3 regions of the Erwinia sp. BNK-24-b genome follow, and region 3 is predicted to be linked to each of the others. Evidence: predicted binding sites of a transcription regulator. Region 3 holds the regulator's gene; each other region holds the start of a gene.
What was found. Region 3 encodes PurR, which represses purine synthesis genes. Its sites were predicted from a motif close to CANGCAAACGTTTGCNTG; they were not measured.
Positions count from the first base shown of each region.

Region 1 (3,280 bases), 440 kb from region 3:
TTTTCATCGTGCTCCGGGCGCGTTGCTTCCAGACGCAGCTTTTCAACCAGCAGCAGCGAAGCGCGCTCATCGAGACAAAGAGAGAGGGAAGAGAAGGCGACTTCGAGCACGCTTAAACGGCGCTGCTGATCGGCAATCAGCGCCAGCAGTTCACCAAAGGTCATCGCTTCTTCAGGGTTTTCGACATTCACAGCGTCCTCTTAGCCAACGGCGGTCATTAATCGGGTGTGACTACTATAGACAGATTCTGGCAGGCGCGAACAGGGGGAAGACGAAAAAAGCCGGGCGGCGAACCCGGCAAAAAACGGAAGAGAGGGCAGAGCCGATCAGTCGGTGATAAACCAGTCGTCGGCGCTTTCCCAGGTTTCCTGCAGGATATCGGTGATTTGGTCTTTCGCCTCTTTACCGCCGCCCATCACCGTCAGATTATTGGCGGCTGCATAGCGCACCGAGACGCTGTGGGCGGATTCAGGAAATTGCTTGTCGATACGTTTGCTTAGCTCTGCCGACAGCGCGTCAATCGCGCCAGCCGGCAGAGAGGTAGTTTTTGCGACAGTGACTTCAATACGCATAAAAGCCTCCGATTAATGTACTGTGAATATATACAGCAAAGGAACCGGACGCAATCCTTTTTATCCTGCGTGTTACAGCTCTACGCGCCAGTTCAGCGTCTCGCCCGCCAGGAACGGTACCAGCGTATCTTCGCCAAGGGTCACGCTTTCCGGCACCGTCCACGGCTGACGTACCAGCTTGAGGGTGCCTTCGTTCAGCGGCAAACCATAAAAGCGCGGGCCATTTTCGGAACAGAAAGCGGCAAAATGCTCCAGCGCGTCCATTTCCTCAAATACCGTAGCGTAGGCGGGAAGTGAAGAGGGGGCGTTGAAGACGCCCGCGCAGCCGCAGCTGGCCTCTTTACGATGACGCAAATGCGGTGCCGTATCCGTTCCCAGAAAGAAACGGTCGTTACCGCTGGCGATAACCTTTCTTAAGGCTTCCTGATGCACGTTGCGCTTCAGGATTGGCAGGCAGTAAAGATGCGGGCGCACGCCGCCAACCAGCATGTGATTGCGGTTAAACATCAGGTGCTGTGGCGTAATGGTCGCGCCCAGAAAACGATTGCCTTCCTGCACGTAAGCCGCGGCTTCTTTGGTAGTGATGTGTTCAAAAACCACCTTCAGTTCCGGATACTGTTTACGCAGCGGCTCCATCACCGTTTCGATAAAGCGCGCCTCACGGTCAAAAATATCAACGTGTGAGTCGGTCACTTCACCATGGATCAACAGCGGCATACCGATTTTTTGCATGCGCTCCAGCACCAGCGCAATAGAGGCGATATTGGTCACGCCGTGGCTGGAGTTGGTCGTGGCATGCGCCGGATAGAGTTTCGCGGCGGTAAAGACGCCTTCGTTAAAGCCTTTCTCGACTTCATCCGCATCAAGCGAGTCGGTCAGGTAGCAGGTCATTAAGGGCGTAAAAGCGTGGCCGTCAGGAATGGCCGCCAGAATACGCTCGCGGTAGGCGATGGCGGCGGCAACGCTGGTCACTGGCGGCACCAGGTTAGGCATAACGATAGCGCGGCCGTTCACCTCGCTGGTAAAGGGCAGCACGGTTTTCAGCATCTCATCATCTCGCAGATGGATATGCCAGTCGTCTGGGCGGCGGATTACAAGCTGAGGGTGTGCAGTCATTACGGGCTCCGGCAGAAAGGAAATCGATATGGCGCGATTTGGCCGGGTATCAAGGATAGGGGCAAAGCCAAACGTTTGCACCTGCTTTATGAAAGAAGTTGCAAAAAAGCGCTGCTCCGTAAGAGAAGAGGAAGTCTGCCTGAAGCTTACCGTAAATTTGCAGCGTGTCGGACTGGCGTAACGGCCTGCCAGCAGGCAGGCCATAAGCGATTAATTGGTAAACGGAATGATCAGCTCGCCGGGTTTTACTTCCAGCCCTTTGGCAAAACGCTTCGCCAGCGACTCTGCCTTGCTGCGATCCGTGCTCAGGACGTAAGCCGGTTTCTGATTAAAGTAATCTTTCAACGACTGATTCAGATAAGGGGTTAACGTATTCAGCGCGCCCTGCATCTTTTCCGGCTGCGCCTGCACGTCGGTGAGCTGCATATCTTTCAGGTAAATGACGCCTTTATCCTTGTCAAAAACCGGCTGCGCTTTCATGGTCAGCAGCATTACCGCGTGCTGTGGACCGAACAGCGAGCTGATATCCACCGTGGCTTTACCGGAAAGCGTTACCTTATTGGGTTCTTCACGCCCAATCTTGCTGCTGAGGTCGGTCAGCACAATATGGGCATCGACCAGTCCGGCAACGCCAATCTGTTTTTCAAAATTGTTATGTTTTTGCAGCGCCTGGTTTACTTCCTGCTCGCTGATGCTGTACTGCGTCAGCTGATTACAGCCGGTTAACATACCCACCAGCAACAGGGCGCTTAGCCCCCAAAAAAACTTTTTCATAGTGCTCCTCTGAACTTGAGACGTCAGATACCCCTTCTGACGCGAAGCGCTAGCTTGCCGGACAAACGGCCGAGAGTCACCAGGCTGGCGGTAAAGGTTGCGGGAAAATTTGTGACGAAATAAAGCGGGGCCACGAATGTGGCCCCGGAAGATCAGGCGGCAACAGAGGAGAGCAGGGTAACCTGGGTTTGTTTCGCCATATTGTCGCGATAGTCGGCCACGCGGCTGGGATACTCTACTCCTGCCACCAGCGTCAGCGAGCGCAGTACAGGGAACAGACGAATATCATCCAGCGAAAGCTCGCCGTTTACGGCATTGGGTTTCACGATTAGCTTATCGAGCTTGCGTAGGTCATCGTTGATATTCTTGATAAAGCCTTCCGAGTGCTGCAGCAGTTCGTCAAAGCTGCCAACGTTGGCCTCTTTTTTATTTTTGAAATAGCTGCGCGCCTCCGGCGTGGCGAATTCGGCAAAAGGTGCTTTGGCGATACGCGGCAGCAGAAGCTTATTCAAATAGCCGTTAACGTGGCGCAGCCAGTCGCTGATGGCCGGATTAGTGCGCCCCGTCAGCAGCGGTTCGCGGTCGCTTTTATCTACATAGTCGACGATATCAAGGCTTTCCGGCATGCAGCTACCGTCTTCCTTCATCAGGATCGGCGCCATTTTCTGACCGATCAATTTTTTCGGCGTTTCTTCGTCATCATTGGCCATAACGATCAGTTCAACCGGCAGATTTTTTAAACCAAAAATCATGCGGGCTTTTACGCAGAACGGACAGTGATCGTAAATAAACAGTTTCAAGAATGCCTCCTTACAGCG
Region 1 is NZ_CP179901.1:2,910,282-2,913,561, reverse strand. Features, by position in the region: gene ACMGGR_RS13240 (hypothetical protein) at 1-164, opposite strand, end outside; gene dinI (DNA damage-inducible protein I) at 327-572, opposite strand; gene pyrC (dihydroorotase) at 645-1,688, opposite strand; gene ACMGGR_RS13225 (lipoprotein) at 1,899-2,462, opposite strand; gene grxB (glutaredoxin 2) at 2,615-3,262, opposite strand.
Region 1: a site for PurR is predicted at 1,753-1,770, ahead of pyrC (dihydroorotase). Genes of this name have one in related genera too.

Region 2 (3,280 bases), 950 kb from region 3:
AACCCGACCATAAATACGCAAATCGTACAACAAAGCTTACGTATTTATTGTGGTAGCCGGAGAATGGTTCCCTTGGTGTTGGCAAAAAAAACTGCTAATTACTTAATAGTATTATGTATTTCTTGTTTTGTTCGCCAATACAATACGTCTTTCACTCATAAAATGATAGCCATACTTAAGTACAGTTAAGCACTGTTCTTTTGCAGGTGCGTGATAGCCCAGTGGATACCACTGGCATAATCGGCTGGTAAATCAGTCACAAGATGGTGGAGTGCATGCTGAAGCGATTCATGGCTGGTATCACTCAGATTGAGATGGCCGACCTTACGACCCGGACGGACTTCTTTCTCATACCAGTGCAGATGAACCAACGGCTGTTGCAGCCAGGCCATATTGAGTGCCGTGCCAATTAAATTCACCATGACTGATGGCGTGCTGACGACGGGGGTCGGCAACGGCAACTGCAGAATGGCGCGCAAATGCAGTTCAAACTGGCTGATGGAAGCGCCGTTTTGCGTCCAGTGCCCGCTATTGTGTACGCGTGGTGCCAGTTCGTTAATCAGCAACCCTTCCGGCACTACAAAACACTCCATCGCCATCACGCCGACGTAGTCAAGCTCATTCATAATGGCAGAAAGCATTGCCTCAGCCTGTTGCTGGCTTTGGGCATCGGGCTGGGGGAAAGCCACGCTGGTGCGTAAAATACCATCCTGATGCAGGTTATGCGTCAGCGGATAGAATACAGTAGTGCCGTCATGCGCGCGAGCGCCTACCAGTGAAACCTCGCCAGAAAAATTAATGCCCTGTTCGACAATGCATTCACCGTAGCAATCCGCAGGCAGAGAAGCGGTTTCATTTTGACGTAAGCGCCACTGACCACGGCCATCATAGCCGCCCGTACGGCGTTTGACGATAGCCAGTTCGCCCAGCTCTGCAAATATTTGCGGCCATTCAGCCTGGTCGCTCAATAGCTGCCAGGGCGCCGTTGCCAGACCCAGCCGATCCAGCAGCTGTTTTTGCGTCAGTCGGTCGGCCAACAGAGGAAAAATATCGCGGTTTACGAAAGCGGTATGGGTGGCGAGTTCGCGGGTAAGCGCCGTCTCGGGCCAACGCTCGATTTCGGCGGTGATAACGCTTTGCTGAATCGGTAGCGCTTCCGGTTCGGCATCCAGCCCGACCGGATAAACGGCGATACCCAAAGGTTCGCCGGCCTGGCGCAACATCCTACCTAGCTGGCCGTTGCCTAATACGCAGACTGGCTTCATGCTTCCTCCTGCGGATCCGGATTATTCAGCACTTCATCGGTTTGGGCCTGCCGCCAGTCGCTTAACCGGGTCGCCAGTTCTTTATCATGCAGCGCCAGAATCGCGGCGGCCAGCAGGGCTGCGTTAGCCGCACCGGCTTTGCCGATTGCCAGCGTGCCCACTGGAATACCGCGCGGCATTTGCACGATAGAATAAAGGCTGTCGACGCCGCTCAGCGCAGCGCTTTGCACCGGCACACCCAGTACCGGCACCAGCGTTTTTGCTGCCAGCATGCCGGGCAGATGGGCCGCGCCGCCAGCGCCAGCGATAATAACCTGAAAACCGTTCTCTGCGGCCTGTTCGGCAAAGCTAAATAGCTTGTCCGGCGTGCGGTGTGCTGAAACCACTTCACAATGGAAAGGGACAGCCAGGCTGGTAAGAATATCCGCGGCAAATTGCATGGTTGCCCAGTCACTTTTGGAACCCATAACAATAGCAATGCGGGCCGGTGCGGCGTTGGAAGACATGCGGGTCTGACTCCTGTGATTATACATACGTCATCCACCAACCCGCAGGGCGATGGATGGGAAGGACACAGAGAATACCATGACTGGGGAGCAAGGAAAACGTTTGCTCTGGTAGCAAAATGGCGACAAAGCCCGATTTTACTGCTTAAAAGGGAAAGGTAATTAAAGTGGTTTCGCTGGCGCTGACCTTGATCATTGAACCTTCATTATGCCAGGCACCCAGCACGACTCTTTCTGCTGGCTGACCATCAACGATCAGCTGATGAACGGCAGGGCGATGAGTATGCCCATGAATAAGGCAATGCACCTGATGACGGCGCAGAGTTTGCGTGACGGCAGCAGCGTTCACATCCATAATTTCCGTGGCTTTACTGCTGTTAGCCTGCTTGCTACCGGCGCGCATTTTAAGGGCAATACGCTGGCGAATAAATAGAGGCAGAGCCAGGAAAAGTTTTTGTAGCCAGCGCTGATGAACTTTGCGACGGAAGCGTTGATAACCTTCATCGTCCGTACAAAGCGTATCGCCATGCATAATCAAAATGCGGCGACCATAGATCTTCAGCAGCTGTTCTTCAGGCAACAGTTGCATACCGCTGGCGGCAGCAAAACTTTTACCTAGCAGAAAATCACGGTTGCCGTGGATAAAGAAGCAGGGGATGCCAAGCTGGCTTAATTCCCGCAGGGCTGCGGCTATTTCGGCATGCAAAGGATTCGGATCGTCATCGCCAATCCAGGCTTCAAACAGATCGCCAAGGATGTAAAGTGCATCGGCCTGACGCGCATCACGCCGTAAAAAAGCAAGAAAACCGGCAGTGATTGCCGGTTCTTCCGCACACAGATGTAAATCTGCGATAAACAGCGTATGCGACATTATTCGCTAACGGTGACTTTCTGGATCACGACGTCTTCTTTTGGCACGTCCTGATGCATACCGCTACGGCCGGTAGCCACGCCTTTGATTTTCTCAACCACGTCCATGCCTTCTACAACTTCAGCAAACACGCAGTAGCCCCAGCCCTGCAGGCTTTCGTCACGGAAGTTCAGGAAGTCGTTATCCGCGACGTTAATGAAGAACTGCGCGGTAGCGGAGTGAGGGGCCTGGGTACGAGCCATCGCCAGCGTGCCTTTGGTGTTTTTCAGGCCGTTGCTGGCTTCGTTACGGATCTCAGCTTTGGTTGCTTTCTGCTGCATGCCCGGTTCAAAGCCGCCGCCCTGAATCATAAAACCATTGATGACACGGTGAAAAATGGTGTTGTCGTAAAAACCTTCACGGCAGTAATCCAGGAAGTTTTTAACGGTTTCTGGCGCTTTGTCGTCAAAGGTTTTGATAACGATATCGCCATGATTAGTCTGGAAAGTGACCATATTCTCATCCTGTAAAGGTTGAAGGGAGTAAATTTCGCTGTCGCCAGCGCCGCAGGGGTGCCGACGAGCGGTAAAACAGACGGCTCTTATATCACAAAATGTGATGACGAGTCACCGCCGCTGCAATAAGCCGCGTGCGCGGAG
Region 2 is NZ_CP179901.1:3,421,306-3,424,585, reverse strand. Features, by position in the region: gene purK (5-(carboxyamino)imidazole ribonucleotide synthase) at 186-1,265, opposite strand; gene purE (5-(carboxyamino)imidazole ribonucleotide mutase) at 1,262-1,771, opposite strand; gene lpxH (UDP-2,3-diacylglucosamine diphosphatase) at 1,917-2,642, opposite strand; gene ppiB (peptidylprolyl isomerase B) at 2,642-3,136, opposite strand.
Region 2: a site for PurR is predicted at 1,864-1,881, ahead of purE (5-(carboxyamino)imidazole ribonucleotide mutase). Genes of this name have one in related genera too.

Region 3 (3,280 bases):
CAGAAGCCCTGACCAGCGGCAGCGCTTCCTCCCCGCTCAGGCTCAGTAAAGCGCACCGCGCACGCTACCAAAAAGCGCGCGAAACGGCGATGAACAAGCTAATGGATCAGCTGGGCAAGCCTTATTTATGGGGCGGCACCTCGCCAAAAACCGGTTTCGACTGTAGCGGTCTGGTCTGGTATGCCTATAAAGATCTGGTGAAATTTAAAATCCCCCGCACCGCTAATGAGATGTACCACTTAAGGGATGCGGCTTCGATAAAGCGTAACGAGCTGGAAAAAGGCGATCTGGTCTTCTTCCGCATCAACGGGCGCGGCGCGGCCGATCACGTTGGCGTTTATCTGGGCAACGGCAAATTTATCCAGTCGCCCCGCACCGGCAAAGATATTCAGGTTAGCGCGCTTGCCGATGATTACTGGGAACAGCATTACGTGGGGGCAAAACGGGTCATGACGCCTCGCACCATTCGTTAAAAGCTGACGGCTTCGCCAGTGAAAAATCCCCTCTCCGGCTGAACCTGCGTTAAGCAAGGCAGCCGGAGTTGTTTGCCGCAACGGGCGAATTTTGTCGTTTCACCGCCGTAAAAACCTCGTTTTATCCCTTCGCTCTTGTTAGAATCCACGGTTTGTTGCGCAACAGGCCCGCACGCCGGTTTTTTTAGCAGGCAACAGGCCGGTTTCGCCGCCCTTAACTCCCTCCTGATGTAACCATACCGCAACAAATCATGCGTATTTACGTCAGGTTTTTTATCATTCCAGGCAAACGTTTAACAAACCGCTTTTCAGTGACTTACTGAACAGCGCAGGAGTCTTGTTCCATGGCAACCATAAAAGATGTGGCCAAACGCGCCGGTGTCTCTACCACCACGGTGTCCCACGTCATTAATAAAACCCGTTTCGTCGCCGAAGAGACGCGGGAAGCCGTCTGGGCAGCGATCAAAGAGCTGCACTATTCACCCAGCGCCGTGGCCCGCAGCCTGAAGGTCAATAACACCAAAACCATTGGCCTGCTGGCCACCTCCAGCGAAGCGCCCTATTTTGCCGAAATTATTGAGGCCGTTGAACACAGCTGTTTCGCTAAGGGCTATACGCTGATCCTTGGCAACGCGCATAACGACCTGCAAAAGCAGCAGGCTTATCTGTCGATGATGGCGCAAAAGCGCGTCGATGGCCTGCTGGTCATGTGTGCCGAATACCCTGATGAGCTGATAAAAATGCTGGAAGATCATCGCAATATTCCTATGGTGGTGATGGACTGGGGCGAGTCGCGAGGCGATTTTACCGATACGGTTCTGGATAACGCCTTTGAAGGCGGCTATCTGGCAGGACGTTATCTGATCGATCGCGGCCACCGTGATATCGGCGTGATCCCCGGCCACATGGAGCGCAACACTGGCGGTGGCCGCCATGCAGGTTTCCTGAAGGCGCTGGCGGAAGCGGGCATTACTTTACGGGAAGAGTGGCTGGTTCAGGGAGATTTCGAACCGGAGTCAGGCTATCACGCGATGCAGCAGCTGCTGGCACAGAAGCAGCGCCCTACGGCAGTCTTTTGCGGCGGTGACGTGATGGCAATGGGCGCTATTTGTGCCGCTGACGAGATGGGCCTGCGCGTTCCGCAGGATATTTCGGTGATCGGTTATGACAACGTGCGCAACTCGCGTTACTTTACGCCAGCGCTGACCACCGTTCATCAGCCGAAAGAGCGTCTTGGCGCAACGGCCTTTAATATGCTGCTCGACCGTATTACCAGCAAGCGCGAAGAGCCGCAGACTATTGAAGTCCACCCTACGCTGATCGAGCGTCGCTCCGTAGCGGATGGTCCCTTCCTCGACTATCGCCGCTAACCTGTCGGGCGGTATGTTACCGCCCCGTTTTCAGGCTTCCCGCAGCCATTCGCAGTTCAGCGTTTCCGTTTCGCCCAGATAGTCCAGCAGCCAGTGCATGGCGGGCGAAGCCTGCTGTTCTGACCAGCTGACGCAGCAGGGGCTGTCCGGAAAAAGCGGGTCAAGCGTCAGCTCGTGTAGCAAGCCATTTTGTAGCAGAGGCTGCGCCAGATGGCCCGGCACCATCCCGACGCACAGACCGGCCAGCAGGCAGTCAATCGCGCTCTCCCAGTCCGGCACTATCAGCCGCCGCTGATTATCCAGCGTCCACGTAGTTCTTTTTGGCAGCGCGCGCGAGGTATCTTCCAGCACCAGCGAAGGCCATTCGCGTATGTTCTCTTCCGTAACTTTTCCGCTTTGTTGCGCAAGCGGATGGCTCGCCTGCACTACGCAGCGCCAGTTCAATACGCCCATATCGCGAAAGGCAAACCGTCCGCCAACCGGAATTGCCTGAGTAGCACCAATCGCCACATCAACCCGCCCGTCCGCCAGCGCATCCCAGACGCCGTTAAAAACTTCTGATGAAAGATGTAGCTCTATATCGGGAAAGTGACGGTAAAAATCGACCACCAGCTGACGGGTTCGTTCTGCTTTTACAATCCTGTCGACAGCAATATTCAACTGGCCGCGCCAGCCGTTAGCGACCTGCTGGCAGTGGCGGCGTGTGGAAAGCATTTTTTTGATAACAGCACGGCCTTCCTGAATGAAAAGTTCGCCCGCTGCCGTCAGCACGACGTCGCGATGACGTCGTTCAAATAAAGGCACGGCGAGCCACTCTTCCAGCTGCCGTACGGTATAGCTGATAGCAGAAGGCACGCGATGTAGCTCGTTAGCCGCTGCGCTAAAGCTACCCGTTCTGGCTACCGCATCAATCACTTCAAGCGAATGTTCTGACCACATAATCTGCCTGCAAAATTTTTGAACGCAACAGACAAATATTACCGTTTCACAAGCGCTATGGCACTCCTTTACACTCTCGGCCGCCTATTAATTCGGTAAAAAGAGCGAAAGAAGTCATGCCATCGAAAGGATTTTTAATTTATCTCGCGCTGCTGAGCGTGGCAGGTTTTCTTGCCACCGATATGTATCTGCCTGCTTTTGGCGCCATGCAGCAGGATCTGCACACCGAAGCTGGCGCAATTAGCGCCAGCCTGAGCCTCTTTCTGGCAGGTTTTGCCAGCGCGCAGCTGTTCTGGGGGCCGCTTTCCGATCGCATCGGCCGTAAGCCGGTACTGCTGATGGGCCTGAGCCTGTTTGCCGTGAGCTGCGGCGCTATGTGGTGGGTTAATACCACGGTTGTACTGCTGATCCTGCGCTTTTTACAGGCCGTGGGTATCTGTGCCGCCGCCGTGAGCTGGCAGGCACTGGTGATCGACCGTTATCCGGCCGCCAGGGCCA
Region 3 is NZ_CP179901.1:2,471,152-2,474,431, forward strand. Features, by position in the region: gene ACMGGR_RS11030 (C40 family peptidase) at 1-473, shown strand, start outside; gene purR (HTH-type transcriptional repressor PurR) at 818-1,843, shown strand; gene punR (DNA-binding transcriptional activator PunR) at 1,874-2,782, opposite strand; gene punC (purine nucleoside transporter PunC) at 2,899-3,280, shown strand, end outside.